4 regions of the Streptomyces sp. NPDC030222 genome follow, and region 2 is predicted to be linked to each of the others. Evidence: riboswitches for the same ligand, from Rfam matches in the RefSeq annotation. Region 2 holds a riboswitch; each other region holds the start of a gene.

Region 1 (7,814 bases), on a different contig from region 2:
GCGCCGAGGGGCCCTGCGGCGGGGTCACTTGGTGTTGATGACCTTGTCGATGGCCGCGTCCGCTTCCTTGGCCGCGTCCTCGACCGACTTCTTGCCGGTGGCGATGGCCTGCAGCATCGTCTGGAGCGTCTGCGCCTTCTCGACCTGGCTCCAGCCCGTGGCCGTCGGGATGAACCAGCTCTTCTCGGCGGCGGTGGCCGGGACGAGCGTCTTCGGGTCGGCCTTGAGGGCGGCGAGGTCGGTCTTGTTGTTGGGCAGGTTGCCCTTGCCCATCAGGCCCTTCTGGCCCTGGGCCCCGGTGAACGCGGCGATCCACTCGGCGGCGAGGTCCTGCGCCTTGGACTTGACCGGGACGGCGAGGTCGGAACCGCCGAGGAAGACCGGGAGAGGGCTGCCGGACGGGCCGGGCATCACGAAGGACTCGAGGTTGTCCTTGAGCTTGCCACCGGTCTTGTCCTTCTCGGGAGTGGCGGCGTCGGCGCCTTCCCACCCGGCACCGAAGATCATGCCGGACTGGCCCTGTCCGTAGACGATGGGCCGGTCGGCCTCGTCCTTGGTCTTGTCGCCCTTCATGTACTTGTCGAGGACGTTCTTGAACTCCTTGAGCCCCTTGACGGACTCGGGCGAGGACAGGCTCGCCTTGAACTTGCCGCCCTCCTCCTTGGCGATGGAGCCGCCGGCGTCGTAGACGAAGGACATCGCGGCGTACCAGTCGCGGGACGGCTGGTACCAGGCGCTGAACTTGGCGCCCTTCTTCGCCTGGATCTTGTCGAGGGCGGCGGTGAGCTCGGCGTACGTCTTCGGCGTCGCGGGCACCCCGGCCTCGGCGGCGACGTCCTTGCGCCAGGTGGCCACGCGGCCGCCGGCGTAGTAGGGGACGCCGTAGGTCTTGCCGCCGAAGGTGACGGAGCCCTTGAGGCCGTCGAGCCAGGAGGAGGAGTTCTCGAACTTCGCCGGGTCGACCTCGGCGAAGGCGCCCTTGACCATGTAGCCGAGCATCTCGGTGTTACCCATCTCGACGACGTCCGGGGCCTTGTCGGTGGCGAGGACGGCGTCGAGTTTGGCGTTCTTGTCCGGCCAGCCGTAGTACTCGTGCTTGATCTCGAGGCCCGGGTGCTTCTTGACGATCGCGTCGTCGGCGGCCTTGACCAGTTCGGGCCAGTTGTTCTGGGCGTCCACCGTCAGCCAGACGGTGAGGGTCTTCGCCTCCGCGGACTTGTCGCCGCCGCCTTTCCCGTCACCGGAGCCACAGGCCGCAAGGCCGACCATCATGCCCGCGACACCGATCGCCGCGATGAGCTTGCGCTTCACGCCACCCTCCTCACAGGGATGCCTGCAATCCCCCGCCCGCCGCGAAGACGATGACGCGTACTCCCTCTGGGGCTGGGCCCTGATCTCTAATGGTTTAGACCAGTAACCCGGAGCTTGGCCTAGACCTTTAGGGGTGTCAAGGGTGTATAAGAGGGGCGCGTCATCCGTTATCCGACCGACACCTGGCTCGGGGAGACGACGTGTGACCGGCCCGTGTCACCATGTGAGCCGCGCAGTGGACCCGCACGCGGCCGGGTGACACCGCCCGGCCCACCCGGGCCGCTACGAGACGGAGGAGCCGGTGACGGCAGCACACGAGTCGGGAAGGCAGGCCATGGCCACGGACGGGGGCACCACGGAGACCGAGTCGGGGGCGGGCACCCGCAGCGCACGCGTACCCAAGTACTACCGCCTCAAGCGGCACTTGCTCGACATGACGGAGACCCTGCCGCCGGGCACCCCGGTGCCGCCGGAGCGGACCCTCGCGGCCGAGTTCGACACCTCCCGGACCACCGTGCGCCAGGCCCTCCAGGAACTGGTGGTCGAAGGCCGGCTCGAACGCATCCAGGGCAAGGGCACCTTCGTCGCCAAGCCCAAGGTGTCGCAGGCCCTCCAGCTGACCTCGTACACCGAGGACATGAGGGCCCAGGGCCTGGAGCCCACCTCGCAGCTCCTCGACATCGGCTATGTGACCGCCGACGACTCCCTGGCCGGACTCCTCGGCATCTCCCCCGGCGGCCGGGTGCTGCGGATCGAGCGGCTGCGGCTGGCCAGCGGCGAGCCCATGGCCATCGAGACCACCCACCTCTCCGCCAAGAGGTTCCCCGCACTGCGGCGTTCCCTCGTCAAGTACACCTCCCTGTACACCGCGCTCGCCGAGGTCTACGACGTCCATCTCGCGGAGGCCGAGGAGACCATCGAGACCTCGCTGGCCACCCCGCGCGAGGCCGGACTGCTGGGCACGGACGTCGGCCTGCCGATGCTGATGCTGTCCCGCCACTCGCTGGACGCCAACGGCGAGCCCGTCGAATGGGTGCGCTCCGTGTACCGCGGCGACCGCTACAAGTTCGTGGCACGGCTCCAGCGCCCCGCAGCGAACTGACGAGCCATCAACAACCGATATGCGGACGGGGGTTCCTTCAGCGGGAACCCCTGCCCTAGATTGCCTGCCCACTACAGGTGATCGTTAGGGACGGAGCCGCCACATGGCCGACGAGAGTAAACCGCCTCTGATCACGCCGCTGCGCGTGATCGTCGCCCTCTGCCTGATCGCACCGTTCGCCGCGATGCTCTGGGTCGGCTCGTACGCGAAGACGGAACCCGCCGTCGGCGGCATCCCCTTCTTCTACTGGTACCAGATGCTCTGGGTACTGATCTCGACCGCGCTCACCATGGTCGCGTACAAGCTGTGGCGCCACGACGAGCGGACGCGCACCGCAAAGGGGGGTGCGACGGAATGAAGGACGGTGTGAACGGAGTCGCCCTCGGCGTCTTCGTCTTCTTCTTCCTGGCCGTCACGGTCCTGGGTTTCCTCGCCGCGCGCTGGCGCAAGGCGGAGAACGAGCACAGCCTCGACGAATGGGGGCTCGGCGGCCGGTCCTTCGGCACCTGGATCACCTGGTTCCTGCTGGGCGGCGACCTCTACACGGCGTACACCTTCGTCGCCGTCCCGGCCGCCGTGTACGCGGCGGGCGCCGCCGGCTTCTTCGCCGTGCCCTACACGATCCTGGTGTACCCGCTGATCTTCATGTTCCTGCCGCGCCTGTGGTCGGTGTCCCACCGGCACGGCTACGTCACCACCTCCGACTTCGTCCGCGGCCGCTTCGGTTCCCGGGGCCTGTCGCTGGCGGTCGCCCTCACCGGCATCCTCGCCACCATGCCGTACATCGCGCTCCAGCTCGTCGGCATCCAGGCGGTGCTGGACGTGATGGGCGTGGGCGGCGGCGAGAACACCAACTGGTTCGTCAAGGACCTGCCGCTGCTCATCGCCTTCGGCGTGCTGGCCGCGTACACCTACTCGTCGGGGCTGCGGGCACCCGCACTGATCGCGTTCGTCAAGGACGCCCTGATCTACATCGTGATCGCGGTGGCCATCATCTACATCCCGATCAAACTGGGCGGATTCGACACGGTCTTCGCCAAGGCGGGAGAAGCCTTCGCGCAGACCAACCCGGCGACCGGCAAACCGCGCGGCGCCCTGGTGCCCGGCGAGGCGTCCCAGTGGGCCTACGCCACGCTCGCGCTCGGCTCGGCCCTCGCGCTGTTCATGTACCCGCACTCGATCACGGCCACCCTGTCCTCGCGCAGCCGCAACGTGATCCGCCGCAACACCACCATCCTTCCGCTCTACTCGCTGATGCTGGGCCTCCTGGCCATACTCGGCTTCATGGCGATCGCCGCCGGGGTGAAGGTGACCAACGGTCAGCTCGCCATCCCCCAGCTGTTCGAGAACATGTTCCCCGACTGGTTCGCGGGGGTGGCCTTCGCGGCCATCGGCATCGGCGCACTGGTGCCGGCGGCCATCATGTCCATCGCCGCGGCCAACCTCTTCACCCGGAACATCTACAAGGACTTCCTCCGGCCGGACGCCACCCCGGCACAGGAGACCAAGGTCTCCAAGCTGGTGTCACTGCTGGTGAAGGTCGGCGCGCTGGTCTTCGTGCTCACCATGGACAAGACAGTCGCCATCAACTTCCAGCTGCTGGGCGGCATCTGGATCCTCCAGACGTTCCCGGCCCTGGTCGGCGGCCTGTTCACGCGCTGGTTCCACCGCTGGGCGCTGCTCGCGGGCTGGGCGGCCGGCATGGTCTACGGCACCTGGGCCGCGTACGGCGTCGCCAGCCCGACGCAGAAGCACTTCGGCGGATCGTCCGACGTCATCCCCGGCATCGGTGAGATCGGCTACATCGGTCTGACCGCCTTCGTCCTGAACGTGGCCGTGGTCGTGGTCCTCACCCTCGTCCTGCGTGCGGTGAAGGCCCCGGACGGCGTCGACGAGACCTCCCCGTCCGACTACACGGCCGACGCCGGGGACCCGGGCGTCCAGGCCGAACTGCCGCCCGCCACAGCCGGCGCCGCCCACTGAAAGGCCCCTTCTCCCCCAAGGGCCGCCCCGTACCAAAGGGGCGGCCCTCGGGCGTTTCCACCCACTCACGACACTAGATGTGGGGCATGATTCAGCGAGCCGCCCCCACATGTATGCTCATCCTCGCTGTCCCGCAGGGGAATCCGGTGCGAATCCGGAACTGTCCCGCAACGGTGTGATCGGTGTGCCTTTGCGCAACCCCGAGTCCGAAGACCTGCCGACAGCGCACCCGGACCGTCCGGCCCGGGTGTCCAAGACGTCCGGGCCTCGCGGAGTGGGCCGGTGGACGCGGCGCGTCGGCTCCAGCCCCCGCACGCCCGCATGCCCCCGCCCTCCCGACGGCCCCGAGCCGAGCGAGGGAGAGCACCCCCGTGACCATCGCGCCCGCAGATCCGGCATCAGCGACGGAGAACGACGGCCCCGGGACCGCACTGCTGCGGACCCTGACCGACCTCACCGCCGATCTGCCCGACGCCGACCCCGGCCGGGTCGCCGCTGCCGCACTGCGGGGCCGGCAGCCCGGCTCGGACGAGGCCGAACTGCGCGGGCTGGCCACGGAAGCGGCCGCCGGACTCATCTCCGAGGACCCGGCGTACTCCCGGCTCGCCGCCCGGCTGCTCACCGTCACCATCGCCGAGGAAGCCGCGTCGCAGGGCGTCCGGACCTTCTCCGAGTCCGTCGCCGTCGGCCACCGCGAGGGCCTGATCGCCGACCGCACCGCCGAGTTCGCCCGGACCCACGCGGCCCGGCTGGACGCCCTGATCGACCCGGCGGCCGACGACCGCTTCGGCTACTTCGGCCTGCGGACGCTGCACAGCCGCTACCTGCTCCGGCACCCGATCACCCGCCAGGTCGTCGAGACCCCGCAGCACTTCATGCTGCGGGTCGCCTCCGGCCTCGCCGAGGGCACGACGACCCGCTCGGTCGACGAGGTCGCCGCGCTCTACGGACTGATGAGCCGGCTCGACTACCTGCCGTCCTCGCCGACCCTGTTCAACTCCGGCACCCGGCACCCGCAGATGTCGTCCTGCTACCTGCTCGACTCCCCGCTGGACGAGCTGGACTCGATCTACGACCGCTACCACCAGGTGGCGCGGCTGTCGAAGCACGCCGGCGGCATCGGACTGTCCTACTCCCGCATCCGCTCCCGCGGTTCGCTGATCCGCGGCACCAACGGCCACTCCAACGGCATCGTCCCCTTCCTGCGCACCCTCGACTCCTCCGTCGCGGCCGTCAACCAGGGCGGCCGGCGCAAGGGCGCGGCCTGCGTCTACCTGGAGACCTGGCACGCGGACATCGAGGAGTTCCTGGAGCTGCGCGACAACACGGGCGAGGAGGCCCGGCGCACCCACAACCTCAACCTCGCGCACTGGATCCCGGACGAGTTCATGCGCCGGGTCCAGGACGACGCAGACTGGTCGCTGTTCTCCCCCGCCGACGTGCCGGAGCTGGTCGACCTGTGGGGCGAGGACTTCGACGCCGCGTACCGCAGGGCCGAGGCGGCGGGGCTGGCCCGGAAGACCATCCCGGCACGTGATCTGTACGGCCGGATGATGCGGACCCTCGCCCAGACCGGCAACGGCTGGATGACCTTCAAGGACGCCTCGAACCGCACGGCCAACCAGACCGCCGAGCCGGGCGCCGTCGTGCACTCCTCGAACCTGTGCACCGAGATCCTGGAGGTCACGGACGACGGCGAGACCGCCGTCTGCAACCTCGGCTCGGTGAACCTCGGCGCGTTCGTCACCGACGGGGACCTGGACTGGGAGCGGCTGGACGCCACCGTGCGCACCGCCGTGACCTTCCTCGACCGGGTGGTCGACATCAACTTCTACCCGACCGAGCAGGCCGGCCGGTCCAACGCCAAGTGGCGCCCGGTGGGCCTGGGCGCGATGGGCCTGCAGGACGTGCTCTTCAAGCTGCGGCTGCCCTTCGACTCCGCTGAGGCGAAGGCGCTGTCCACGAGGATCGCCGAGCGGATCATGCTCGCGGCCTACGAGGCGTCCGCCGACCTCGCCGAGCGCCACGGGCCGCTGCCCGCCTGGGAGAAGACCCGCACCGCCCGCGGGGTGCTGCACCCGGACCACTACGACGTGGAGCTGCACTGGCCCGAGCGGTGGGCCGCCCTGCGGGAGCGTATCGCCGCGACCGGCATGCGCAATTCGCTGCTCCTCGCCATCGCGCCCACGGCCACCATCGCGTCCATCGCCGGCGTGTACGAGTGCATCGAGCCGCAGGTGTCCAACCTGTTCAAGCGCGAGACCCTGTCGGGCGAGTTCCTCCAGGTCAACTCGTACCTCGTCGACGACCTGAAGAAGCTGGGCGTGTGGGACGCGCAGACCCGGGAGGCGCTGCGCGACTCCAGCGGCTCGGTGCAGGGCCTGAAGTGGATCCCGGAGGACGTGCGGGCGCTGTACCGCACCGCCTGGGAGATCCCGCAGCGCGGACTGATCGACATGGCGGCGGCCCGTACGCCGTTCCTGGACCAGTCGCAGTCGCTGAACCTGTTCATGGAGACGCCCACCATCGGCAAGCTCAGCTCGATGTACGCGTACGCCTGGAAGCAGGGCCTGAAGACGACCTACTACCTGCGGTCCCGCCCGGCGACCCGTATCGCCCGCGCCGCCGGTGCGCCCGCGGCGACCGCGACCATTCCCGTCCAGCAGGCCGCCCCCGACGCGGACGCGGTCGCCTGCTCCCTTGAGAACCCCGAGTCCTGCGAGGCCTGCCAGTGATGCGTGACCAGAACCTGCTCGACCCGGGCTTCGAGCTGACCCTCCGCCCGATGCGCTACCCCGACTTCTACGAGCGCTACCGGGACGCCATCAAGAACACCTGGACCGTGGAGGAGGTCGACCTCCACTCGGACGTGGCCGACCTCGCCAAGCTCTCCGCGGGCGAGCGCCATATGATCAGCCGTCTGGTGGCGTTCTTCGCGACCGGCGACTCGATCGTGGCCAACAACCTGGTGCTGACGCTCTACAAGCACATCAACTCCCCCGAGGCGCGGCTGTACCTGTCGCGGCAGCTCTTCGAGGAGGCCGTGCACGTCCAGTTCTATCTGACGCTGCTGGACACGTACCTCCCCGACCCCGAGGACCGGGCCGCCGCGTTCGCGGCCGTGGAGAACATCCCGTCCATCCGGGAGAAGGCACAGTTCTGCTTCAAGTGGATGGACTCGGTGGAGTCCATCGACCGGCTGGAGACCCAGGCCGACCGCCGCCGCTTCCTGCTGAATCTGATCTGCTTCGCGGCCTGCATCGAGGGTCTGTTCTTCTACGGCGCGTTCGCCTACGTGTACTGGTTCCGGTCGCGCGGCCTGCTGCACGGCCTGGCCACCGGCACCAACTGGGTGTTCCGGGACGAGACGATGCACATGAACTTCGCCTTCGAGGTCGTGGACACCGTCCGCAAGGAG
Region 2 (7,814 bases):
CACCTCCGGGTCCCACGACGCGAAGCCGTGCACCAGTGCCGCGACGGAACGCGACTGCGACGACCCGTCCACCACCAGCACCACCGGTGCCCGCAGCAGTTTCGCCACCTGCGCGGTGGACGCCAGCTCGCCCCGGCCCGCCGCACCGTCGTACAGGCCCATCACGCCCTCGACGACCGCGAGATCGCACCCGCGCGACCCGTGGGCGAACAGCGGGGCGATCAGGTCGGGTCCGCACATGTACGCGTCGAGGTTACGGCCCGGACGCCCGGTCGCCAGCGCGTGGTAGCCCGGGTCGATGTAGTCGGGACCGACCTTGTGCGGCGACACGGCGAGGCCCGCCGCCGCGAACGCCGCCATCAGGCCCGTCGCGACGGTGGTCTTGCCGCTGCCGGACGACGGGGCGGCGACGACGATCCGGGCTACCACTCGATGCCCTTCTGGCCCTTCTGGCCCGTGTCCATGGGGTGCTTCACCTTCGTCATCTCGGTGACCAGATCGGCGAAGTCCACCAGCTTCTCCGGCGCGTTGCGGCCCGTGATCACCACGTGCTGGTTGCCCGGCCGGTTCCGCAGCACCTCGACGACCTCGTCGGTGTCGATCCAGCCCCAGTGCAGCGGGTACGCGAACTCGTCCAGCACGTACAGCCGGTGGGTCTCGGCGGCCAGGTCGCGCTTCACCTGCTCCCAGCCCTCCCGCGCCTTCTCCTCGTTGCTCAGTTCGGCGTCGCGCTGGATCCACGACCAGCCCTCGCCCATCTTGTGCCAGACGACGCTGCCGCCCTCGCCGCTCCCGCCGAGGACCGTCAACGCGCGCTCCTCGCCGACCTTCCACTTCGCCGACTTGACGAACTGGAACACCCCGACGGACCAGCCCTGGTTCCAGGCGCGCAGCGCCATCCCGAACGCGGCCGTCGACTTCCCCTTGCCGGGCCCGGTGTGGACCATCACCAGCGGCCGGTTGCGGCGCTGACGAGTGGTGAGTCCGTCGTCCGGTACGACGGTCGGCTGTCCCTGCGGCATTACGCGGCCCTCCTGTGGGTTCGGGTTCCCTGAACGTCCTTCACCAGCCCGGCGATGCTGTCCGCGCGCAGCTCGTCCAGCGTCACCGCCGTGCCGCCCAGCCCGGCGGCCAGGCGCCCGGCGAGCCCCAGCCGGACCGGGCCCGACTCGCAGTCCACGACCACGGACGCCGTTCCCTCGGCGGCGTGCAGGCCCGCGGCCCGCCCGGCCAGCGCCAGCGGGTCGGGACCGCCGGTGGCCCGCCCGTCGGTGACCACGACCAGCAGCGGGCGGCGGGACGGGTCACGCATCCGCTCCACCCGCAGCACGTCGTGGGCCTTCAGCAGTCCCGCCGCCAGCGGAGTCCGGCCGCCGGTCGGCAGCGACTCCAGCCGGGCCGCCGCCGCGTCGACCGACGAGGTCGGCGGCAGGGCCACCTCCGCGCCCCGTCCGCGGAAGGTGACCAGGCCCACCTTGTCCCGCCGCTGGTACGCGTCCAGCAGCAGCGACAGCACCGCGCCCTTGACCGCGCCCATCCGCTTCCGGGCCGCCATCGAACCGGACGCGTCGACGACGAACAGCACCAGATTGCCCTCGCGGCCCTCCCGGGTCGCCTGCCGCAGATCGTCGCGGCGCACCACCAGACCCGGGCCGGAACGGCCGCGCGCCCGCTGGTGCGGTGCCGCGGCCTGCACGGTAGCGGCCAGGTGCAGCTTGGTCAGCGCCCCCTGCGGGCGGCGCGCACCGGTCGTCCTGCCGTGCTCCGTACGGGCCCGGGACCGGCGTCCCGCCGCGCCCTCGCCGAGACCCGGCACGCTGAGCACCTTCGTACGGAACGGTTCCGCGGCCCCGACGGCTGCCTGGTCGCCCGCGGGGGCACCGCTCCCGGCCCCGGCGGGCTGCTCCTCGGGACGCCCACCGGGAGCCTCCGGAGCCGCCTCGGGCGGGCCGTCCTGGGCCTGTGTCTGCGGCGGGATGCCCCCGCCCGGACCGCCGTCCGGACCACCGTCGTCCGGGCCGCCTCCGTCCGGGCCGTCCCCGTCCGGATCGTTCCCGCCGCCCGGACCGTCCGGGTCCGGATCGGTGTCCGGCTGGCCGTCGCCGCGGAACTGCTCCAGCGTCTCGTCGAGCTTGTCCTCGTCGAGACCCGGCGCGTCGAAGGGCGACCGCCGCCTCCGGTGCGGCAGCGCCAGCAGCGCGGCCTGCCGTACGTCCTCCACGGTCACGTCCGTGCGCCCGGCCCAGGCGGCCAGGGCGGTCGCCGTGCGCGCCATCACGATGTCGGCGCGCATGCCGTCGACCTCGAACGCGGCGCAGGTCGCGGCGATCTGGCGCAGGGCGTCGTCGCCGAGCTCCACGGACGGCAGCAGCGCCCGCGCGGCGGCGATCCGGTCGCGCAGCGCCGTCTCCTCGTCCGCCCAGCGTGCCGCGAACCCGGCCGGGTCGTCGTCGAACGCGAGCCGACGCCGCACGACCTCCACGCGCTGCTCCGGGTCCCGCGAAGCCGCGACCTCGACCGTGAGGCCGAACCGGTCCAGCAACTGCGGCCGCAGCTCGCCCTCTTCGGGGTTCATCGTCCCGACGAGCAGGAACCGCGCTGCGTGCCGCACGGAGACCCCTTCGCGCTCGACGTGACTCGCGCCCATGGCCGCGGCGTCGAGCAGATGGTCCACCAAGTGGTCGCTCAGGAGATTGACCTCGTCGACGTAGAGGATCCCCCGGTGCGCGGCCGCCAGGAGCCCGGGTTCGAAGGCCTTGACGCCGTCGGCGAGCGCCCGCTCGATGTCCAGCGCGCCGACGAGCCGGTCCTCCGAGGCGCCCACCGGCAGTTCGACCATGCGTGCGGGGCGCTCGGCGCTGCCGGAGTCCGGATGCGGCCCGTCGGGACACTGCGGATCGGGCGCGGCAGGATCACAGCTGAACCGGCAGTCCGCGATCACCGCCACCTCCGGCAGCAGGTCGGCCAGCGCGCGGACCGCCGTGCTCTTCGCGGTCCCTTTCTCACCACGGACGAGGACGCCTCCCACCGCCGGACTGACGGCGTTGAGGAGCAGGGCGAGCCGCAGGTCGTCCATGCCGACGACGGCGGAGAAGGGATACCGGGTGCTCATACGGCGATCACTCCTTCGAGTGGTTTCCATCCGGGTTCGGAGGAGTGGAGTCGGCTGTGCTGCGTGCTGATGTCCTGCTTCCCGCACCGGCGGGGGCGGCTCGCTCCTTCACGAGCATTCGATCGAGCTCCTGCTCTGCTCCCCGCCCGTGCGGGGACGGCCCGGTCCCCGCTCACGGCGCCCCCGGCGGTACGAACGGCAGCCCCGAGGGCGGCCCCGACTCGATGAGCTTCATCAGCCCGTCCGTGTCCGCGTGTTCCTCGATCAGGTCGCCTAGGCGGTCGAGCTGTTCCTCGCGGAGTACGCCGAAGCTCGTGTCCGGTGCGGGCACGAAGCGGCGGCCGGCCGCCCGCGCCACCTCGCGCAGGAACGCGCGCCGGAAGCCGTCGCTCTCCAGCGAGCCGTGCCAGTGGGTGCCCCAGACCGAGCCGACCCGGCAGCCGTCCAGGAACGGCTCGCCGCCCAGCACCTCGGCGACCCCGTGGTGGATCTCGTAGCCCTCGACGGACTCGCCGAGCGCCCGGCCGGCCGGGCGGGCGAGCGTCTTCTCCGCCGCGAACCGGACCCGTACGGGCAGCAGGCCGATCCCCTCGACCTCGCCGGCCCGGGACTCGACGTCGTCGTGGATGTGCGTGCCGAGCGACTGGAAGCCGCCGCAGATGCCCAGCACCGGGCGGCCCTCGGCGGCCCGCCTCGCCAGCGCGTCCGCGAGGCCGCGCTCGCGCAGCCAGGCGAGCGCCTTGACCGTGCCGCGGGTGCCGGGGACGACGGCCAGATCGGCATCGGCCAGTTCCTCCGGGCGGTCCACGAAGCGCACCACGACGCCCGGTTCGGCGGCGAGCGCGTCGACGTCCGTGAAGTTGGACATCAGCGGGACCGCACAGACGGCGACCCGCAGGACGTCCTCGCCGTGCGGGGGCGCGACCGCCGACTCGCGGACCGTGCCGCGCAGGGAGACCCGCAGCCCGTCCTCCTCGTCGATGCCGAGCCCGTGCCGGTACGGCAGCACGCCGTAGGTGCGTCGGCCGGTCAGCCCGTGGAGCATGTCGAGGCCCGGCTCCAGCAGGGACACGTCCCCGCGGAACTTGTTGACGAGGTAGCCGGCGACCAGTTCCTGGTCCTCGGGGCTCAGCAGCGCGGTCGTGCCGAAGAAGGAGGCGAAGACCCCGCCGCGGTCGATGTCGCCGACCACGATCACGGGCAGCCGTGCCGCCCGTGCGATGCCCATGTTGACGATGTCCGTGCGCCGCAGATTGATCTCGGCGGGACTGCCCGCGCCCTCGCAGATCACGGCGTCATACGTGCCCCGCAGCTCGGCCAGGCAGTCCAGCACCGTGCCGAGGAGGGCCTGCTGACGGCCCCCGTGGTAGCCACGGGCGCTCATCTCGCCCACCGGCTTGCCCATCAGCACCACCTGGCTGCTGCGGTCGCCGCCGGGCTTGAGCAGCACGGGGTTCATCAGCGCGCTCGGTTCGACCCGGGCGGCCTGCGCCTGCATGGCCTGCGCCCGCCCGATCTCGGCGCCCTCCCGTGTGACGAAGGAGTTCAGCGACATGTTCTGCGCCTTGAACGGAGCGACGTTCACTCCCTGGCGGACCAGCCAGCGGCAGATACCGGCCGACACCACGCTCTTCCCGGCGTCCGACGTCGTGCCGGCGACCAGGAGTCCTCCACCGCCGCTCATGCGGTCTCCCTTTCCCTTTCCGTGGTGGTACGGGGCTTCTCCGAAGGCGTACGGGGTTTCTCCGTGGCCGTGCGGGGCTTCCTCGTGGGCGTCCGGGGCTTCGTGGCCGTTCGGGCCGCAGGCCGTCGCCCGTCCGCCGCCGTCCGTGTCTCCGTCATCGCCGCCCCCGGCGGGTGCGCAGGGCACCGGCTGCGAGCCGGGCGGTGACGCAGGTGGCCAGGGTGAGGGCCGTCACCCGGCGGGAGAGCCGGACCGCGCGGTCGATGTCGGCGAGTGCGACCGGGCGGCCGGTCGCGTTGAGCACCGGACGGTGCTCGACGCGACCGCCGTACGCGAGCGTGCCGCCGAGGCGGACGCCCAGGGCGCCGGCGAAGGCGGCCTCGACTGGACCGGCGTTGGGGCTGGGGTGCCGTGCGGCGTCCGCGCGCCATGCCCGCAGGGCTCCGCGCGGATTGCCCCCCGCGACCGTGGCGAGGGCCGCGGTGAGCCGGGCGCCGGGCCATCCGGCCATGTCGTCGAGACGGGCGGAGGCCCACCCGAACCTGCGGTGGCGGGGCGACTTGTGGCCCACCATGGCGTCGAGGGTGTTGATGGCCCGGAATCCGACGAGGCCCGGCACCCCTCCGAGGGCGCCCCAGACCAGTGCGCCCACCACGGCGTCCGAGGTGTTCTCGGCGACGGACTCGACGACCGCGCGGGCGATGCCCGGCGCGTCGAGGGCGTGCGGGTCGCGTCCGCACAGATGGGGGAGGCGTTCCCGGGCGGCCTCGGTGTCCCCGGCGGCGAGCGCTCCGGCGATCGTGCGGGCCTCCCGGCCGAGCGTGGTGCCGCCGACGACGGACCAGGTGGCGGCCGCGGTCAGCGCGACGCGGGCGAGGGGACGGCGGCGGACGGCGTGTGCGGCCAGTGCGGCGGCACCCACCGCGCCCCCGGCGCACACCACGGCGTGGAGGGCGCCCCAGCCGCGGTGGTCGCGCCACAGGGCCCGTTCGACGGCCGCGGCGGCCCGTCCGAAACCGGCGACGGGGTGTCCGCGGCGCGGGTCACCGAGCAGCAGGTCTCCCGCCATTCCGGCGGCGGCGCCGTATGCGAAGAGGTGATCGGCATGCATTCGGTCAGCCCGCCGACACACCTCGGAGGGGTCCCGGTCGCGGTGCGGTGCTCGGCGGCGGCATGGCGCGCATGGCGGTGTGTCCTCACTCAGGGTCCGCGCCCTGGATCGACGTGACCGGCGGCGAGAGTCTCCTGGCTCCCGGATCCGCGATTCCCCCGGCCTTCCAGTCCGCGTGCGCGAACCGTGACGTCCGGTGTGGGGGAGCGCTCCCCGGTGACAGTGGCGGGACCGCGCCGGATTCTCACCGGCTTCCTCTTCTGCCGCCGTACATGGCCCGGGCAGTCCACCACGCCCCGCGAACAGCAGTCAACTTGCCCTTTGACCTGCGGGGGAGTGCCGGGCACGGCAGCGCCCCACGAGCGGAATGCCGCTCGCGGGGCGCGATACAGAGCCTGTGTGTCCTACGACACGATCAGGTAGATGCCGAAGCTCACGGCCGCCGCGCACAGCGCGAACGAGAGGTACGCACCGGTCCGCTTCAGGGCCATGGAGCCGGAACCGGAACCCTCCGCGGGCTTCGACATACCGACGATGCCCAGGGTGAACAGGCTCACCAGGACGACGGTGACCATCAGGCTGACTCCGAAGACGGAGCCGAGAGCTGCCCAGTCGATCTTCATGCTTCTCGTTCCTTACACCGCTGCGGGCTGCGGGGGCTCGGGGGCGGCGGACGTGGCCGGGGCCGGGATGGTGGCCTTGAGGTCGCCGACGGGAGGCGGGGTGACGGCCGCGATCGCGGTGGTCACCACGCCCGCGGGCTCGGCCGTCTCGTCGACCTCGTTGACGTTGCTGTGGTCGACGACCTGGCGGCGGGAAACGACCCAGATCGCCACGCAGGACCCGATGAGCAGGGCCACGACGGTGCCGACGCCCCAGCTGCCCTGCCGGGCCACGAACTCGGACGCGGCGGCGACCAGTCCGGCGGCCGGGAGCGTCAGACCCCAGGCGACGAACATGCGGGTCGCGGTGGACCAGCGGACCACACCGCCCTTGCGGCCGAGGCCGGCACCCATGACCGCGCCGGAGCACGAGTGGGTGGTCGACAGGGAGAAGCCGAGGTTGGAGGAGGCCAGGATGACGCTGGCGGCGCTGCTCTGGGCGGCGAAGCCCTGCTGCGGCTGGAGGTCGGTGAGGCCCTTGCCCATGGTGCGGATGATGCGCCAGCCGCCGAGGTACGTGCCGAGGGCGATGGCCGTGCCGGCCGAGACGATGACCCACATCGGGGGGTTGGAGCCGGGGGCGAGGACGCCGCCGGTGACCAGGGCGAGGGTGATGATGCCCATCGTCTTCTGGGCGTCGTTGGTGCCGTGGGCGAGCGAGACCAGGCCGGCGGAGGCGATCTGGCCGGTGCGGTAGCCCTTCGCGGTGGACTTCTCGTCGGCGTTCTTGCCGATCATGTACGTCATGCGGGTCGCGAGCATCGCTCCGATGCCGGCGACGAGGGGGGCGGCGATCGCCGGGATGAGCACCTTGGTCACGACGACTCCGCCGTTGACACCGCTGATGCCGACGGACGCGATGGTTGCGCCGATCAGACCGCCCATCAGGGCGTGCGAGGAGCTGGACGGCAGTCCGACCAGCCAGGTCAGCAGGTTCCAGAGGATCGCGCCGACGAGGGCGGCGAAGATGACCTCGGGGCGTATGCCTTCCTCATTGACCAGTCCGCTGGAGATCGTCTTGGCGACCTCCACGGACAGGAAAGCGCCGATGAGGTTGAGCACGGCGGACATGGCCACCGCGGTCTTGGGCTTGAGGGCACCGGTCGAGATGGTGGTCGCCATCGCGTTGGCGGTGTCGTGGAAACCGTTCGTGAAATCGAACACTAGAGCTGTCACAACCACTATCGCGAGCAGCAAAGTGATGTGTTCCATTTACCCAGGCAATCGTTTGGTGTCAGTGGCTGG
Region 3 (7,814 bases), on a different contig from region 2:
ACGTAGCCGTCGTTCATGGTGATGGCGGTGGGTGCGCCCGGCGCGGCCACCTCCCAGGCGGCGCCTTCGATGACGGGGCCGAAGTGGATGTGCTCCCAGTGGTCCGTGAAGAGCACGGTGAGCAGGTCGAGAAGCGTGGCCTCGTCGGCCGGGAGGGGCCAGACGTGCTGGGTGCCGCCGCCGGGGGTCTCGACGACGGTCGGCTCGGTGGTGGTCATGAGGTCTTCTCCCTGGAGTTGAGGACGCAGTCGCCGCAGGTGCCGGCACCCGGCACCCGGTAGTACAGGCAGCAGCTGCGGCGCCGGAAGGCGAGCGGTGCGGCGGGGGTGATGCGGTACGTGCCGGCGTCCACCAGCGGAGGCCGGTCCAGCAGTCCGCGTACGAGGGGTACGACGGGGTACGGGGCGTGCGGCTCCCTGGCGAGGAGTACGCGGTGGGCTCCGATGAGCGCGGAGGCGGCGTTGCCGCGCAGGGTGTGCGGGGAGACCCCGGCCACGCGTCGCACCGCGTCGGCCCAGGGCGCCAGGTTCGCCACGACGACCGCGCGGTGCAGGGCCGCGGACGGCTCCTCCTGGTCCGCCTCCCGCGGGCTGGGCAGCCACAGGTCGAGCGGCCCCGCGGCGGGCAGGCGCCACCACAACCGGTCGGGTGCCAGGTCCGGGACGCGGCCGGTGAGCGCGGCGCAGGCCAGGGCGATGGACCACAGGCGTGAGGCGGTCCCCAGGTGAAGCGTGGAGGCGGCCACCCTCGGCCGGTCGGTGCCCAGCCGCGCACCGACGGCCTGGACGCACCGCTCCAGCGTGCCCTGGTCCGCGTACAGCTCCGTCAGGGGCCGGAAGCCGTCACCGCCGGGCCGGGGACCGGTGGCCATCGTGAAGTAGGGGCCGATCGCGGCGATCCGCGCCAGGACGCCGGGTGTGAAGGCCGTACTCACCATGTCCGTACCGTCCGTGTCAGCTGGTGGAAGCCGTGGACACGGGCGACCCGCCCGTCCGGCCCGGTGAGGGTGAGCCGGCCGGCTCCCGCCCAGCTCACCCGCGAGGTGGGGGCCCCGTCTCCCGGGGGCGCCACGGCCAGCCCTTCCCGGGCCAGGGCGCGTTCGAGGAGCGGGAGCACGTCGGCCGGCGCGTCGACCGTCACGTGGGCCCGCTCGGTGCGGCGCAGTCCGAAGGTGCCGGAGACCGGGTTGAAGGCGAGGTGGTCGGCGTCGAACGCCGCGGCAACGGCTCCGCCGCGGATCAGATCCTCGGGTGCCCCGGCGTGGACACGGGAGTCGCGGTCGACGAGCCAGACCGCGTCTGCCACCCGCAGGGCCAGCTCCAGGTCGTGCGTACTGACCACGACGGTCAGGCCCTTGTCCCGGGCGAGGTCGCGCAGCAGCACCGTGAGCGCCACCCGCGAGGGGACGTCGAGGAAGGCGGTCGGCTCGTCGAGGAGGACCACCTCGGGCTCCTGGGCGAGGGCACGCGCGGTCAGGACGCGCTGGCGTTCGCCGTCGGAGAGCTCGGCGGCCGGCCGGTCCGCCAGATGTCCCGCGCCCATCGCCTTCAGCGCCCACTCGACGGCCGCGTGGTCCGCGGCCGTGAGCCGGCCGGTGAACCCGGTGTGCGGGTGGCGGCCGAGCCCGGCCAGTTCCCGTACGGACAGCAGTCCGGGGTCCACCCGGTCGGTCAGGACGACCGCCAGCCGTCGGGCGAGAGCGGCCCGTGGCTGGTGCGCCAGGTCGGCCGCGCCGATCCGTATCCGGCCGTCGAGCGGTGGCAGGAGTCCGCACAGGGTGCGCAGCAGCGTGGACTTGCCCGCGCCGTTCGGTCCGAGCAGTACGGTCAGTTCTCCGGCCCGCGCCTGAAGGTCGAGCCCCGACAGCACCGCCCGGCCCGCTTCGCGCCCGCGCGGCGACCGGGTGCGGTAGCCGACGGCGAGCCCCTGGGTGGCGAGACCGCCGGGGCGGTCCGGTCCGTCGGTCATGTCCGTGACGGGTTCGGTCATGGTGTCGGTCACGAGGCCACTCCTTGTACGCCGCGCCGGCTGCGGATCAGGAACGCGATGACGACGGGGGCGCCGAACAGTGAGGTGATGGCGTTGAGCGGCAGGACGGAATCCGTGCCGGGCGGCTGGCTCAGCAGCGCGCACGCCAGCGCCAGGAACGCCCCCGCGAGTATCGACGCCGGGATCAGCGCCCGGTGGTCGGAGGTTCCCAGCGCCACCCGCGTCAGATGCGGGACGGCCAGGCCCAGGAAGGCGACCGGGCCGCAGAACGCGGTTGCCGCGCCGGCCAGCAGTGAGGTGCCGAGCAGCGCCAGATCGCGGCTGCGCCGCACGTTCAGGCCCATGGTGCGGGCGTAGTCCTCGCCGAGCAGCAGGGCGTTGAGGCGTTTGGCGGTCAGCAGCGCGGTCAGCAGGCCGGCGCCGATGACGGGCAGCATGACCTGGAGGTCGGGCCAGGTCGTGGCGCTGAAGCTGCCCAGGCCCCACATGACGAACTGCTGGGCGCGTTCGGGCCTGGCGTAGACGAGCATCACGCCGACCACCGCGGTGGCCGCCGAGCCGATCATGACGCCGATGACGAGCAGGGTGACGGCCGACTGCACCCATCGCGAGAGGAGCAGGACGAGGGCCAGCACGGCGGCGGCGCCGAGTGATGCGGCCAGGACGACGCCCACGCGCCCCAGCCCGGCCAGGTCTCCGGTGAAGCTGCCGGCGACCCCGCCGGTGCCGACCACCACGGCGGCGACACCCATGCTCGCGCCCGAGCTCACCCCGAGGGAGAACGGGTCGGCCAGCGCATTGCGGAACAGGGTCTGCATCTGCACGCCCGCCACCGCGAGGGCGGCACCGACGACGGTGGCGGTCAGCGCACGCGGCAGCCGGACCTGCTCGACGATCACGGTCCATCGCGGGTCGTCGGCGGTGCCGCCGAACAGGATCCGCACCACCTCCGCGACCGGCACCCGGTGGGAGCCGGTCGCGATGGTGAGGACGAACAGCGCGGCGGCACCGGCTGCGAGGGCGAGGACGACGGCGAGGCGCCGCCGCCTCGGCCGTACCGCCCGCGGGGCGTCCGGAGCGTCCGGAGCCTTCGGGGTCTTCGAGTTCTTCGAGGTCTTCGGGGTGGAGGCCGACGCGGTTGTCATGTGCGTCGTCACGCCTTGGGCACCGGTCGGTGGAAGGTGAAGGAGTGGCCCTTCGCCTGGTCCGGGTGCATCAGCGCGAAGAGGTCGGCGAGGACCAGGTCCGGGCGCAACACACCGCGCTCGAAGTAGTCGTTGCCGCCGCCGGGGCCGAGCGCCTTCGTGTTCGTCCAGACCGCGCCGCCGGAGAGGGCCTTCAACTGCCCGTACCGGCTGTCGGCCTTCACGGCGTCGGCGGTGGACTTCCACTGCTGGTCGGCGATCCAGACCGGGGCCTCGCCGCCCTTGGCGTACACCGCCTCGAAGTTCAGCTGCACGTTGCCGGTGCCCGCCTCACCGGCCCAGGGGTAGGTGCCGCCCGCGTCCTTGATCAGCCGGGCGGCGTAGCTGCCGCCGGCGGGCATGTACCAGGTGCCCTGGTACATCGTGCCGGGCAGCACTTCGACGGGCTTGCCGGCCTTGACCGCCTGCGCTCCCTTCTCGGCGACCTTCCGGTAGTCGCTCTCGATGGTGTCGAACACCTCGCCGGCGCGCTTCTCGGCTCCTGTGAGTGCGGCCATCGCCTTGACCCACTCGGCGCGTCCGAGCGGACTGGGCTCCAGCCACTCCGCGTTGGCGACGACGGCGATGCCGGCCTGGCGGAGCTTGGGGTATTGCGGGTCGTCGGTGCCCTGGGTCATCAGCACGTCGGGCTTGGCGCCGATGACCGTCTCGGCGTTGAGGGTGCGGTCCTTGGCGTACTCGGTGACCTTGCCGGCTTTCACCCGCTCGATCACCTGGGCGGAGGAGATGTTCGCGGCGCTCGCCACTCCGGTCAGCACGTCGAGGGTGCCGGTCTCGGTGAGCAGCGGCAGGTGGGTGGTGGAGGCGGAGTACAGGCTCTTGACGGGAACGGTGACCTGCTGCGCGGTCGCCAGCTCACCGGTCAACTCGGGCTTCGGTGCACCGCACTTGACCAGCACGTACGACTCGGGCTTCCCCTTGGGGAAGGGCTCGTCGACGGTGAGGACCTGGTAGCTCTTCTCGTACCGGAGCGTGAAGTTCTCGGCGTGCTTCACCGTCGACTTGACCGGGAAGTAGTCCTTGGCCGGGTCGAAGTCCTTGATGCAGCCGTCCCCGTAGGCCTGGGCCCCGGCGTCGGCGGGCGGGCTGGAGTCGCCGCCGCACGCGGTGACGGTGAGGGCGACGGAGAGAAGGACCGCCGCGGCGGCCTGACGGCGTCCGGGCATGACGGATCGTACGGTCAAGGTGACTCCTGGTGGCGTGCGTGGGCAGCGCGCATCGGCATCCTGGGGCGCGCGATGCGGTGTGTACGGAAAGGAATCCGCGGAGGGGGCGTCAGGACCTGGAGACGAGCCTGGGGGAACGGGCCGGTGCGGCCGGCCGGGCAGGCCGGACCTGACGGGTCACGGGCGGCGCGAAGCCGCCACACATACGCAGGCACACGAGTGCCACCGCCTCTCCCGGGGAAATCCGCCCCGTCCATCGAGGTGCGACGGCGTGAGTCTCCTGACTCGGGATCGACGCTTCTCCGGCCTTCCCACCCCGGACGGGGCGGTGGCCATGGCGGAGTCGCTCCCCCTACACAGTGGCGGTACCGTGCCGGAATCCCACCGGCTTCCTCGTTCCGCCGTCGCTTGTCGGACGGAAGCATGGCAGAACCGGCCACGGCCGCGCCAGACCCCCATGGGCGCGGCCGGCCACGGCGGACGGTCGTCGGCCGGGGAGTGGGTGAGTCCGGAGCGTCCGGCTGGGGCATGCACGGCGCATGCCCCAGCCGTCGGGAGCGGTCGGTTGCGCCGGGCTTTCGCGGGCCGTGGCCGACCGAGGCCGACCGCCCTCGGCGACCTCCTGGCAGCCGGGTACGCGGGTCGCCGATGGTGATCCGGCTCTCCTTGCGGCACTTGCGCACTCGCCGGCGAACACTGACGGTTCGGCTTCAGGGACGGATCCGGCACGGGGCCGGCAGACCGGTCCGGACAACGCAGCAGGCCCAGGTAGTCGACCTGGGCCTGCTCTCGAGAGCGGATGACGGGGATCGAACCCGCCTTCCCTATCCGGCGGCCCGCTCCAGGGTCTCCGCCGCCGTGCCCGTCCGCTGCATCCGGTGCCACCGCAACCGGCTGCCGAGCAACGCGGTCACCACGGACTGGACGACGACCAGGTACATGAGCTGGCGGTACAGGAAGATCTGCAGCGGCAGCGTCCACAGCGGCTCGAATCTCTCCCTGTCGAGCCGCAGCGCGTACACCGCCGTCGCGACCTGGACCGCGGTGAAGCCCAGCCAGACGCCGGCCGCTTGTCCCGCGTCCTGGAAAAGCAGTCCGTACACGGCGAAGACGTCGACGAGCGGGGCGAGCAGCGGCAGCACGGTCTGGAAGAGCAGCAGGTACGTCAGGCCGCGGCGGCCGAGCTTGCCGGACTGGCCGCGTTCGACGACGGCCCGGCGGTGCTTCCACATCGCCTGGAGGGTGCCGTAGCACCACCGGTAGCGCTGCTTCCACAGCTGACTGACGGTGGACGGCGCCTCGGTCCAGGCGATCGCCGACTCCTCGTAGACGACCCGCCAGCCGTCCCGGCACAGGGCCATGGTCAGGTCGGTGTCCTCCGCGAGGGTGTCCTCGCTGACGCCGCCGACCGCGGCGAGCGCGTCCCGGCGGAACGCGCCGATCGCACCGGGCACGGTGGGCATGCACTCCAGGACGTCGTACATTCGGCGGTCGAGGTTGAAGCCGATGACGTACTCGAGATGCTGCCACCGGCCGAGGACGCCGGTCCGGTTGCCGACCTTGGTGTTGCCGCTGACCGCGCCGACCCGCGGATCGGCGAGCGGCTGGATGAGCCGTTCGACGGCGTCGGGCTCGAAGACCGTGTCACCGTCGATCATCACGACGATGTCGAAGTACGCCCAGGACAGTCCCGTGTTGAGCGCGGCGGCCTTGCCTGCGTTGGGCTGCCGGACGACCATCACCCGCGGGTCCTCGATCGACTCGGCGATCTCGAAGGTGCGGTCGCTGGAGCCGTCGTCGACGACCACGATCTGGACATACGTGTGGGTGGAGGCCAGCAGGGAGCGGATCGTCTTCTCGATGCCGGCCTCCTCGTTGTACGCCGGCACGATCACGGACACCGGATCGGTGACCGGCGGCAGCCGCGGCGCGCCGCGCCGGCGGCGGGCCCGGACCCGGCGTACGTGGAGCCGCGCGACGCCGAACAGCATGACCAGCCGTACGGCGGTGATGACGCCGGCGACGACGAGCAGCCAGGTCATCCCGTCGGCGAAACCGCGCGAGACCTTCTGGGCGAGGACGAACGCAGCTCCCGTCCACTCGGCGGCGGGGGACACGCTGTACGTGGTGTCGGGGAGGCCGACGGCGGCGCCGACGGTCGTGTACTCGGTGCCGCCGCCCTCGGCGAGGAGCCGCTCGGTCTGCCGCACGGCCTCGGGCGAGCCGGTGTACTGCCGTACGGAGGCGTCGTCGGCGGCGACGATCAGGTAGCCGGACTCGGCAGCGCGCCCGGCGGCCTCCCACTGGCTCGCGCAGAGTTTGCTCACTTCCCCGGTGTGCGGCAGGCGGAGCAGCCGGGTGCCGGTCCCGGCGGTGCCGGCGAGCGCGTTCTGGGCGAAGGAGAGCTCCAGGCCGGCGCGGGTGCCGGAGACCTGACCGAGGTCGGCATCGGTGTACGTGTGCGAGCCGAGCTCGTGCCCTTCGGCGACGATCCGGCGCAGCAGCTCGGGGTGTTCGGCGGCGGCGCTTCCGGTGACGAAGAAGGTGGCCTTGACGCCCTTGGCCTTGAGGACGTCGAGCAGGCGGGGGGTCCAGCCGGGGCCGGGGCCGCCGTCGTAGGTGAGGGCCACGGTACCGGGGCGGGGCGTGGCGCTGTGGACGCCGGTGTCGTCGACGCGGAGGACGGGGCCGCCGTCGCGTATCTCCTTCGGCGCGACCGGACAGGAGCCGGCAGGTGCGGGGGTGGCGGTGGGGGCGACCTCGTGGCGGCCGTAGCCGGCGAAGGTCAGCGATGTCGCGGCGACGAGCAGCGTCAGGGCGAGGATGTACCAGTGGGCCCGGGGGTCACGCCGCAGGGCGTGCCGCTTGCCTCCTGCGCCTGCGGACGGCGCGGGGCCCGCGGCGCGGGGCCGGGGAGTACGGGGTTCCGGGGCGGGCGGTTCCTCGCGCGCACCGGCGTCGCGCCGATGCGGCTGTTCGTGCGGGCCGGCATGAGAGGGCGGCTGCCGATACGGCCCGGCGTGCGCCGGCGGCTGCTCGTACGGACCTGGGTGGGCTCCCTGCCCGTACGAGCCGGCCGGCGGCGGCCCGTACGGGTCGGCGTACGGCGGCTGCGCACGATACGGATCCCCGTACGCGTCGCCGTACGGCTCCGGTGGGCCCCACGGCTCATGTGGATACGTCACTTCGGCCTCTTCGTGGCTCCGGGAGCCTGACCGGCTTTGCCCGGTGCGTCCTCGGTCGCGGATCCGCCGGAGCCCCCGGAACCGCTGCCGGACGTTGGGGTCGGCCGTGCAGTCGCCGTCGGGGAGGCATTCGTCGGGGAGGCTGCCTTCGTCGGGGATGCGCTCGGGCTCGGGGCCGCGCTGGTGGGCGGGGCGCTCGCGCGGGCGGTGGGCCGCGCAGAGCCGTCGTCCTCGCCGCCGGCATCGGAGGCCGACGGCGACGGGTCGGC
Region 4 (7,814 bases), on a different contig from region 2:
CAGCGCCGAGTCCAACTCTCCGGCGTCCCGCGCTGCGGCCGCGAGGCGTGTGAGCCCGGAGGCGCGCGGCGCCGTGAGCGCCGCCCGAAGGGCTTCGGCGGCCGCGCCGCGTACCGGGGCGTGCTCCGTTGTGTTCCGTTCCGGGAACGGCTCTCCCAGACGCTGCCGGACCGTTGCCACGTCCCCTGCGGCCAGCCCCGGCACCAGCAATCCGAGTGCCTGCTCGCGCAGTCGCGCGGACTCCAACCGATCAGCCGTCATAGTTCCGCCCCCGTTCTCCGCCGGCCCTCGACCGGCATGCGCCATCTCATCACAGACCACTGACAACGCCGCCGGGATGCTCACCCGGCACCGCGCTGCGGGTGGGCGTCCCGGCGGCCGGAGTCCACATGAACCCGGGCGACGCGTGGGCGGTCCGGGGCGGCACCGTCGGCGTCGGCTGCCCGTCTCCCGGAACCGTGCCGTACGTTCCGGTGGAACGGAACGTCGCGGACCGGCGGTTGGTGTGGTCCGGGGCCGGACGGACCGCGGGCCGACGCCGGACGGCGTCCGAAGGCGACGAGAGGCCGGTGCCGGGTCGTCAGCCGCTGCGGGCGGTGAGCAGGGCGTCCAGTTCCTCGGGAGTGCGTGGGCCCGTCGCGTCGTGGGGCAGCAGGCCGTGCGCACGGAGGAAGGCGGTGACGCTGATGCTCCAGGGGGTGCGCAGCCGCGCAGCACTCAGCAGTTCGGGACGGGCGAGCAGTTCGCCGGGCGGACCGGTGTGCAGGCCCTGGGCCGTGAGGACCGCGGCGTCGTCGGCCCAGCGCAGCGCCAGGTCCACGTCGTGAGTGGCCATCACCACGGTCGTTCCCGCGGCGCGGAGCCTCCCCAGCACGTCGAGCAGCTGCTCCTGACCGTGGGGGTCGAGTCCCGCGGTGGGCTCGTCGAGGATCAGCACCCGGGGACGCATTGCTACCGCGCCCGCGATCGCCGCACGCTTGCGCTGCCCGTACGACAGCAGGTGTGTCGGCCGGTCGCGCAGCGCGGAGATGCCCAGCGCCTCCAGTGACGCGTCGACGCGCGACCGCACTTCGGCCTCCGGGAGGCCCAGGTTCATGGGACCGAAGGACACGTCCTGGCCGACGGAGGCGGCGAACAGCTGGTCGTCCGGGTCCTGCACGACCAGTTGGACGGAGGTGCGGAGCCGGGTGAGCCCCGCGCGGTCGTAGGTCACGGGCTCGCCGTCCAGCCGCACGACGCCGGTGCCGCAGCGCAGTCCGCCGCTCAGGAGCCGCAGCAGGGTCGTCTTGCCGCTGCCGTTGTGCCCGAGCAGGACGAGCGAGCGGCCCTCCGGGATCCCGAATGTGACTCCGTGGAGGACCCGGGGACCGTCCTCGTACGCGTACCCCGCGTCGACGAGTTCCACGACGGGCTGCGCGGCGGGATCCGCGGTCATACGACGAACCTTTCGAGCGTGAGGGTGAGTGCCGCGATGCCCGTCAGCAGGGCCGCGGTGGCGGCGAGGAAGCGGCCCGAGATCCTGGCCTCGGGAACGAGGACGCGCAGCGTTCCGTCGTAGCCGCGTCCCGCGAGCCCCGTCTGGAGCCGGGAGGCCCGGTCGAAGGCGCGGACGAACGCGGTCGCGCCGAGCCCCGACAGGGCGCGCCAGGCCGCGGCGCGCGTGGTGTGGCCGAGCCGGGCCGCCTGCGCCTGCCGGATGCTGCTGATCGCGTCCAGCAGCAGGAAACCGATCCGGTACATCACGAGCGCGACGTCCACGACCGGCGCGGGCACACCGGCCCGCACCAGGCGGGGCAGCAGGTCCGAGACGGGTGTGGTGAACGCGAACAGCAGCACGCCGAGGGATGCGGCCGAGGTCCGCAGCAGCAGGTTCCCCGCGGCCTCGGGGCCGTGCGGGGCGAGCGACACGAGTCCCTCCGGACCGCCGACCCGGATGAGCAGCGGCACGGCCCCGGTGAAGCAGAAGCCGAGCGGGATGCGGAACGCCCGCCAGAGCTGCCGGGACGCCACTCCGGCCGGGCCGAGGAGCAGGGCGAGCGTCGCGACGGCGACCAGGGGCGCGCCGGGCCACGGCGGCAGTGAGATAGCGGAGACGGTGAGTCCCAGGCCCAGGCACGCCTTGTCCACGGGATGGCGGCGGCGCCAGCGACTGCTGTGCGCCGCCACGTCGATGGGCAGCACCGGGCGCTACGCCTGGGTGTCGTCGGCGCGGGCGGCTCCGGCGTCCGCCGGGACCGGTCCGTCGGCCGGGCCGGGCCGGTCCGTGGCCGGGGCGCCGTCCTCGCCGGTGCCGGCAGTCGTGGCGCGGGCCCGTGCCACGCCCTGCCTGCGGCCCTTGCGCAGACCGAAGTAGTAGGCCAGCACACCGGCGCCGAGGGCGGCTTGCAGGGCGAACAGCGCGGACTCGATCTCGCCGGACGGCGGTTCGTAGAGCGGGGTGAACCAGGGCTCGTAGCCGGGGTCGAGTTCCGCGATCGCCGATTCCGCCTGGGCGTCGGCGCCCGTGAACGGCTCCTCCTTGCCCTCGCCGAGCCCCAGGGCCAGGGGCAGCACGGCCAGGGCGGCCACGATCAGCAGCAGCAGGGCGTTGATCTTCGCGTTGCGGCTCATCGGGCCACGGCCTCCGTCGTGTCGTCGTCCTTCCGGCGCGGCGTCAGCAGCACTCCCAGCCGGGTGAGATCGGCTTTGCTGGACTGCGCGAGCAGGCGCATCACCAGTACCGTCAGCAGTCCCTCGCTGACGGCGAGCGGGATCTGCGTGACGGCGAATATGCCGCCGAACTTGGCGAGCGCGCCCAGGATTCCGCTCGCCGGGTCGGGGAAGGCGAGCGCCAGCTGGACACTCGTGACGCAGTACGTGCACAGGTCCGCGACGAACGCCCCGAAGAACACGCTCACCATCAGCGGTGTGTCGAACCTCCGCAGCAGCCGGTAGATCCCGTAGCCCGCCCAGGGACCGGCGATCGCCATCGAGAAGGCGTTGGCGCCCAGCGTGGTGAGGCCGCCGTGCGCCAGCAACAGCGCCTGGAACAGCAGGGTGATGGTGCCCAGCACCGCCATGATGGGCGGCCGGAACAGGATCGCACCCAGGCCCGTTCCGGTCGGATGGGAGCAACTGCCGGTCACGGACGGGATCTTCAGTGCGGAGAGTACGAACGTGAAGGCGCCGGAGGCTCCCAGCAGCAGTGTGCTCTCGGGATTCGCCTTCACCTCCCGGGTGAGCGTACGGACACCGTGGACGACGAAGGGGGCGGACGCGGCGCTCCAGGCGACCGCGTGCAACGGGGGCAGATAACCCTCGGCTATGTGCATGAGTCGGAAGACCCTCTCCAGCACCTCGTGGATGGACAACGCGCCCCGGCCGGTCTCCTGGCTGACGGGTCATGCCGCTCGGGCTCCGCCTTCCCGGGCCGGCCGCGGTCCTCCGCGGCGCCCCAGTGGCTTCCCCCGTTCCCCTGGGGAGTGGAGCCGAACTTCCCGATCACAGTGGCGAGGGCCGCACCGGTTCTGCACCGGTTTCCCGTTCACCAAGGCTCTGTGACCTTAGTGGTCCGGGGTGAACCGTCACAAGCGGCGCACAGGTGTGCGGATCGCCTTGCGCCGGAGATCACAACCCGGTCGTCGGCCCCCCTGTCCCTTACTGGCAAGTAGCTTCGACGTGACGGATGCGGATGGAGGCACAATGGGCCCAGAATGGTGCAAAGCCGCACGACCGAGGAGGTCGCATGAACGCTGAATCCGAGTCGAAGCGGGGACGGCTGGGCGGGATCACGCCCGACAGTCTTCTCCACACGGGTGCCAGTGACGATTGCACCGCGGAAGATCTGGTGCTCGCCTCGGGGCGTGACATCACTCCCAAGACCATGGAGTGGGCCAAGCGGCGTCTGGCCGCCGAGGGGCGCGCGGCGATCGACAAACAGCTCCCCTGATCAGCATCTTCCTCTTCACGTCAACTCTGTACGAGGTCGCGGCGCGTGCCGCCGCCCGGAGCGGGCAGACGGTACGCGCCTCGTGTTCTCCGGGCTGCCTTTCCCGCGCGGCTGATCCGGCTCGCGGTGCACCGCCGTGGTGGCGCGCCGGTGCCCGTCCCCGCTCGGCTTCGTCGCGGCCCGGCTCCGGCGGCATTCACCGGTGGTACGCGGCGGCGACGTGACGCCCGCCTCGCGGCGGAGCGCGTATGCCGGGCGCACGCACGGACCGCGAGTCGTCCTTGCCCCGGTCCTCCTCGCCCCGGTCCACCCCTTCCTCCTCACCCCGTCCCGTAGACGCCCTCCGCGAAGGCGGCGAGCTGATTGGCGGGGAGCTTTCTGACCAGGTCGGCCTCGGTGATCATGCCGACCGGCTGTCCGTTGTCCAGCACCAGCAGCCGCCGCACCCGTGCCTCGCCCATCACCCTGACCGCCTCGCCAGCGGGGGCGGCGGCGTCCACGGAGAGCGGCGGGCCCTCGGCAAGGTCCCCGGCTGTGACCTTCGCCGGATCGTGTCCCGCCGCCAGGCACTTCACCACGATGTCCCGGTCGGTCACGATCCCCGCCAGGCCGCCCGCGCTGCTCGTCACCGGCAGTGCGCCCACGTCGTGGTCGCGCATCACCTGCGCCGCGCGGTCGAGCGTCTCGGTCGCCGGAACGGTCAGCAGATCGCTCGTCATCAGGTCGCGTGCGGTGAGCATGGGGACCTCCATAGGCGGTGGGGAGGAGGGGCGCCACCGCCATGCTGTCCGGGCCGCGGTCCGTGTGCGAGCCACCCGGGCCGTACGGGTGAGCTCACGGCGCACCGTCGGGGCCGGCGTCTCCCGCCCTGCGCGAGTCTTCCGGATTCCTGCAACACGTTCTACTGTGTGCCCCGCCTCGAGCCGCGGCCACGTGCGGCCCCAGGACCGACCGCGACACTCCGGGAGGGACCGTGCACCTCGCCTACACACCCGAGCAGCAGCGGCTGCGCGCCGAGCTTCGCGCGTACTTCGCCGAGCTGGTCCCGGGCGGCAGCGCCCACGGCCACCCGGACGGCACCCGAGGCAGGGGAGCGTCCGCCGACGCGGATCCGGTCGCCCGGAAGCGGTTCTACCGGGAGACCATCCGCCGGCTCGGCGCCGACGGGCGCCTCGGCATCGGCTGGCCCGTGGAGTACGGCGGCAGCGGGATGACCCCCATCGAGCAGTTCATCTTCTTCGACGAGGCCGCCCAGGCCGGAGTGCCCCTGCCGCTGATGGCGCTGAACACCGTGGGGCCCACGATCATGCAGTACGGCACCGAGGAGCAGAAGCGGTATTTCCTGCCGAAGATCCTCTCCGGGGAGATCGACTTCGCCATCGGCTACAGCGAACCCGACGCCGGCACCGACCTGGCCTCCCTGAAGACCCGCGCGGTACGCGACGGCGACACCTACGTGGTGAACGGGCAGAAGATCTGGACCACCAACGGCGACACCGCCGACTGGGTCTGGCTGGCCGTCCGTACCGACCCGGAGGCCCCGCCGCACAAGGGCATCACCATGCTCCTCGTCCCCACCACCGATCCCGGGTACTCCTGCACCCTCATCAACACGCTGGCCTCGCACGACACCACGGCCAGCTACTACGAGAACGTCCGGGTGCCCGTCGCGCACCGCGTCGGCGAGGAGAACCAGGGCTGGCGGCTGATCACGAACCAGCTCAACCACGAGCGGGTGACCCTGGCCGCCCACGGCACCATGGCCATCCGCGCGCTCCACGACGTCCAGCGCTGGGCCGCCGACACCAAACTCGCCGACGGCCGCCGGGTAGTCGACCTCGGCTGGGTGCGCGGCCGCCTGGCCCGCACCCACGCCAGGCTCGACGCGATGAAGCTCCTCAACTGGCAGATGGTGGCAGCCGTGCAGCACGGCACCCTCACCCCCCAGGACGCCTCGGCCGTCAAGGTCTACGGTTCCGAGGCCCGACGCGACGCCTACGCCTGGCTGATGGAGATCGTCGGCGCGGCCGGCCCCCTCAAGGAGGGCTCCGCGGGCGCGGTGCTCCACGGCGAACTGGAACGCGGCTACCGCACCGCCGTCATCTTCACCTTCGGCGGGGGCAACAACGAGATCCAGCGCGAGATCATCTCCTGGATCGGGCTGGGAATGCCGCGGGTACGGCGCTAGGTGTAGTGCCCTGAGAGGCCGGGGACGCGGCTGGCGGGTGGTTGCCCCTTCAGCGCGGTGTGTCCGCGGTGGTGATTGCCCTCCTCAGGGGGCCGGCGCCCGGTGTGCAGCCGGCCCGGGAAGGCGTCGGGACCGTGCCAGGCCCCGTTGGTCAGCACCTGGTCGCGCCGAGCGGTGCGAGCCGGGCGGGCTGCGGCACGGTCCGGCGCCCTCGGTGGCTGCTACGGCGCATCGATGCCGTTGTACGCCTGGGGTGCCTCCCAAGCGAGCTCTCACGCCGCGTTCCATGATGCCGCTGTCCTCAAGGGCGCGGAACAGAACGCCGGCGTCGACCTCTCGGATTGCCGCGTGGCGGCTTCGGACACGCCCGGCGTCGTGGCAGGCGGACAAGGAACGGCACGTCGTGGCGCCCGGGAGCTCACACGTCGAGCGTCACCGAACACGTCCAGCCGTCGGGACCGTGCTCGAGGTTCAGCCCGTGCCAGGTCACGGCTTTCGGAGCCGCGCCGATGACCGGGTACGCCCTGGCGTCGCCCATGAAGAGTGCTGCGTGCGGGCCGTCCGCTGCATCGGTCACATCGACGTCGAGGGGGACCTCGTCTGCGACGTCGAGCCAGTACACGACTTCCTCCAGGAGCGCCACGAGCAGGTCCTCGTCCGTCTCGCCCCGCAGCACGACGTCCCTCCTGCGCGCCACCGAGGCTGCGCCGAGCTCCAGGAAGGATTCGCAGACGCCACGTACGGCCTCGGTGAAACACTCGGCACGCGTGGCACCCCACGCCTCCACACGGAGGTCCGCAGTGTGGGGCACTGTACGACGGCCACCGGGTCGGTCAGGATGCACCTGCCGCCTCCACCTCGTCTCCTCGGCTCGGAGCCGGAACAACTCGAACCGGTGCGCAAGAACGTCTCCAGCACCGTCACCGAGAGGTGACGGGCCGACTGCCGACTGCCAGGAGAAGAGAGAAGGCCGGCTGCTGCGTCACCCGGCGTCGACTGCGTGCTGCTCCGGAGGACTTGCGGCCCATCCGATGGCGTCCTCGAGGTCGTCGTAACCGAACCGTCGCACTTCGGCCTGGATGAAGTGGTTCGCCAGACGGGGCACCAGGCCGGCGAGCTTGGAGTCGGCCGCCAGCGCGACCTTCCTGACCTTCCGGTGGTGGTCACGGACGAAGCGCACATGTCGAAGCAGGCTTCCAACGTTCTCCCAGCCGGGGAATTCGCGAGCGTGCACCACGACACCGGCCAACTCCTCGTGCGTTTCGAGCCAGCTGTCCGCGCTGAGCCCCAGGGCGTCGAAGTCCTGGGTGCGCAGGGGCAGTTCGACCTCGACCACGAGGACGTGGGACTCGGGCAGGAGGTAGTGGGAGACACCCGGGCCTTCGGGCAGCGAGGCCAGCCACTGGAGCGCCTCTGCGCGCTCCTGGCTGCCGAAGACGCGTACCGGGCAGGGCATCAGGAAGCCCGCCAGCCGGGTCGATTCACGAATCCAGCCGATGTCGCTGACCAGTGCGCAACCCTCGAACAACCGCATGGATCCGAGGCCGACTTTCAGGTCCTCCCACCCGGCTCCCGGGGTGAACGACCGGAACTCGGGGCCGAACTCGTACAGGAACCGGATACGACGGCCTTCTCTGCGGGCCTCGTCAATGAGCGGTTCGATCACCGTCTCGTAATCGTTCTTCGACACGGTTCCGA

The links. Region 2 has a riboswitch for cobalamin ahead of ACZ4Z5_RS10850 (cobalamin biosynthesis protein). Riboswitches for the same ligand answer to the same signal wherever they lie in the genome.
Region 1: linked by a shared signal. The riboswitch ahead of ACZ4Z5_RS01480 (ribonucleoside-diphosphate reductase subunit alpha) and the one ahead of ACZ4Z5_RS10850 (cobalamin biosynthesis protein) in region 2 are both predicted to bind cobalamin.
Region 3: linked by a shared signal. The riboswitch ahead of ACZ4Z5_RS02790 (ABC transporter substrate-binding protein) and the one ahead of ACZ4Z5_RS10850 (cobalamin biosynthesis protein) in region 2 are both predicted to bind cobalamin.
Region 4: linked by a shared signal. The riboswitch ahead of ACZ4Z5_RS07970 (energy-coupling factor ABC transporter permease) and the one ahead of ACZ4Z5_RS10850 (cobalamin biosynthesis protein) in region 2 are both predicted to bind cobalamin.

Annotation. Positions count from the first base shown of each region.
Region 1 covers NZ_JBVICA010000001.1:341,472-349,285, forward strand. Annotated here, with positions in the region: gene ACZ4Z5_RS01460 (extracellular solute-binding protein) at 25-1,311, opposite strand; gene ACZ4Z5_RS01465 (GntR family transcriptional regulator) at 1,646-2,413, shown strand; gene ACZ4Z5_RS01470 (DUF3311 domain-containing protein) at 2,517-2,771, shown strand; gene mctP (monocarboxylate uptake permease MctP) at 2,768-4,396, shown strand; cobalamin riboswitch at 4,504-4,632, shown strand; gene ACZ4Z5_RS01480 (ribonucleoside-diphosphate reductase subunit alpha) at 4,768-7,131, shown strand; gene ACZ4Z5_RS01485 (ribonucleotide-diphosphate reductase subunit beta) at 7,131-7,814, shown strand, end outside.
Region 2 covers NZ_JBVICA010000006.1:48,056-55,869, reverse strand. Annotated here, with positions in the region: gene ACZ4Z5_RS10870 (cobyrinate a,c-diamide synthase) at 1-429, opposite strand, end outside; gene cobO (cob(I)yrinic acid a,c-diamide adenosyltransferase) at 423-1,022, opposite strand; gene ACZ4Z5_RS10860 (putative cobaltochelatase) at 1,022-3,112, opposite strand; gene ACZ4Z5_RS10855 (cobyric acid synthase) at 3,285-4,796, opposite strand; gene ACZ4Z5_RS10850 (cobalamin biosynthesis protein) at 4,951-5,907, opposite strand; cobalamin riboswitch at 6,035-6,165, opposite strand; gene ACZ4Z5_RS10845 (hypothetical protein) at 6,312-6,530, opposite strand; gene ACZ4Z5_RS10840 (inorganic phosphate transporter) at 6,543-7,781, opposite strand.
Region 3 covers NZ_JBVICA010000002.1:39,174-46,987, reverse strand. Annotated here, with positions in the region: gene ACZ4Z5_RS02810 (DUF7676 family protein) at 1-218, opposite strand, end outside; gene ACZ4Z5_RS02805 ((2Fe-2S)-binding protein) at 215-937, opposite strand; gene ACZ4Z5_RS02800 (ABC transporter ATP-binding protein) at 931-2,001, opposite strand; gene ACZ4Z5_RS02795 (FecCD family ABC transporter permease) at 1,998-3,134, opposite strand; gene ACZ4Z5_RS02790 (ABC transporter substrate-binding protein) at 3,143-4,378, opposite strand; cobalamin riboswitch at 4,616-4,792, opposite strand; gene ACZ4Z5_RS02785 (bifunctional polysaccharide deacetylase/glycosyltransferase family 2 protein) at 5,185-7,185, opposite strand.
Region 4 covers NZ_JBVICA010000004.1:225,445-233,258, reverse strand. Annotated here, with positions in the region: gene ACZ4Z5_RS07990 (hypothetical protein) at 1-261, opposite strand, end outside; gene ACZ4Z5_RS07985 (energy-coupling factor ABC transporter ATP-binding protein) at 581-1,435, opposite strand; gene cbiQ (cobalt ECF transporter T component CbiQ) at 1,432-2,181, opposite strand; gene ACZ4Z5_RS07975 (energy-coupling factor ABC transporter substrate-binding protein) at 2,188-2,610, opposite strand; gene ACZ4Z5_RS07970 (energy-coupling factor ABC transporter permease) at 2,607-3,311, opposite strand; cobalamin riboswitch at 3,342-3,570, opposite strand; gene ACZ4Z5_RS07965 (hypothetical protein) at 3,725-3,928, shown strand; gene ACZ4Z5_RS07960 (CBS domain-containing protein) at 4,249-4,668, opposite strand; gene ACZ4Z5_RS07955 (acyl-CoA dehydrogenase family protein) at 4,902-6,116, shown strand; gene ACZ4Z5_RS07950 (archease) at 6,535-6,927, opposite strand; gene ACZ4Z5_RS07945 (SpoIIAA family protein) at 7,099-7,814, opposite strand, start outside.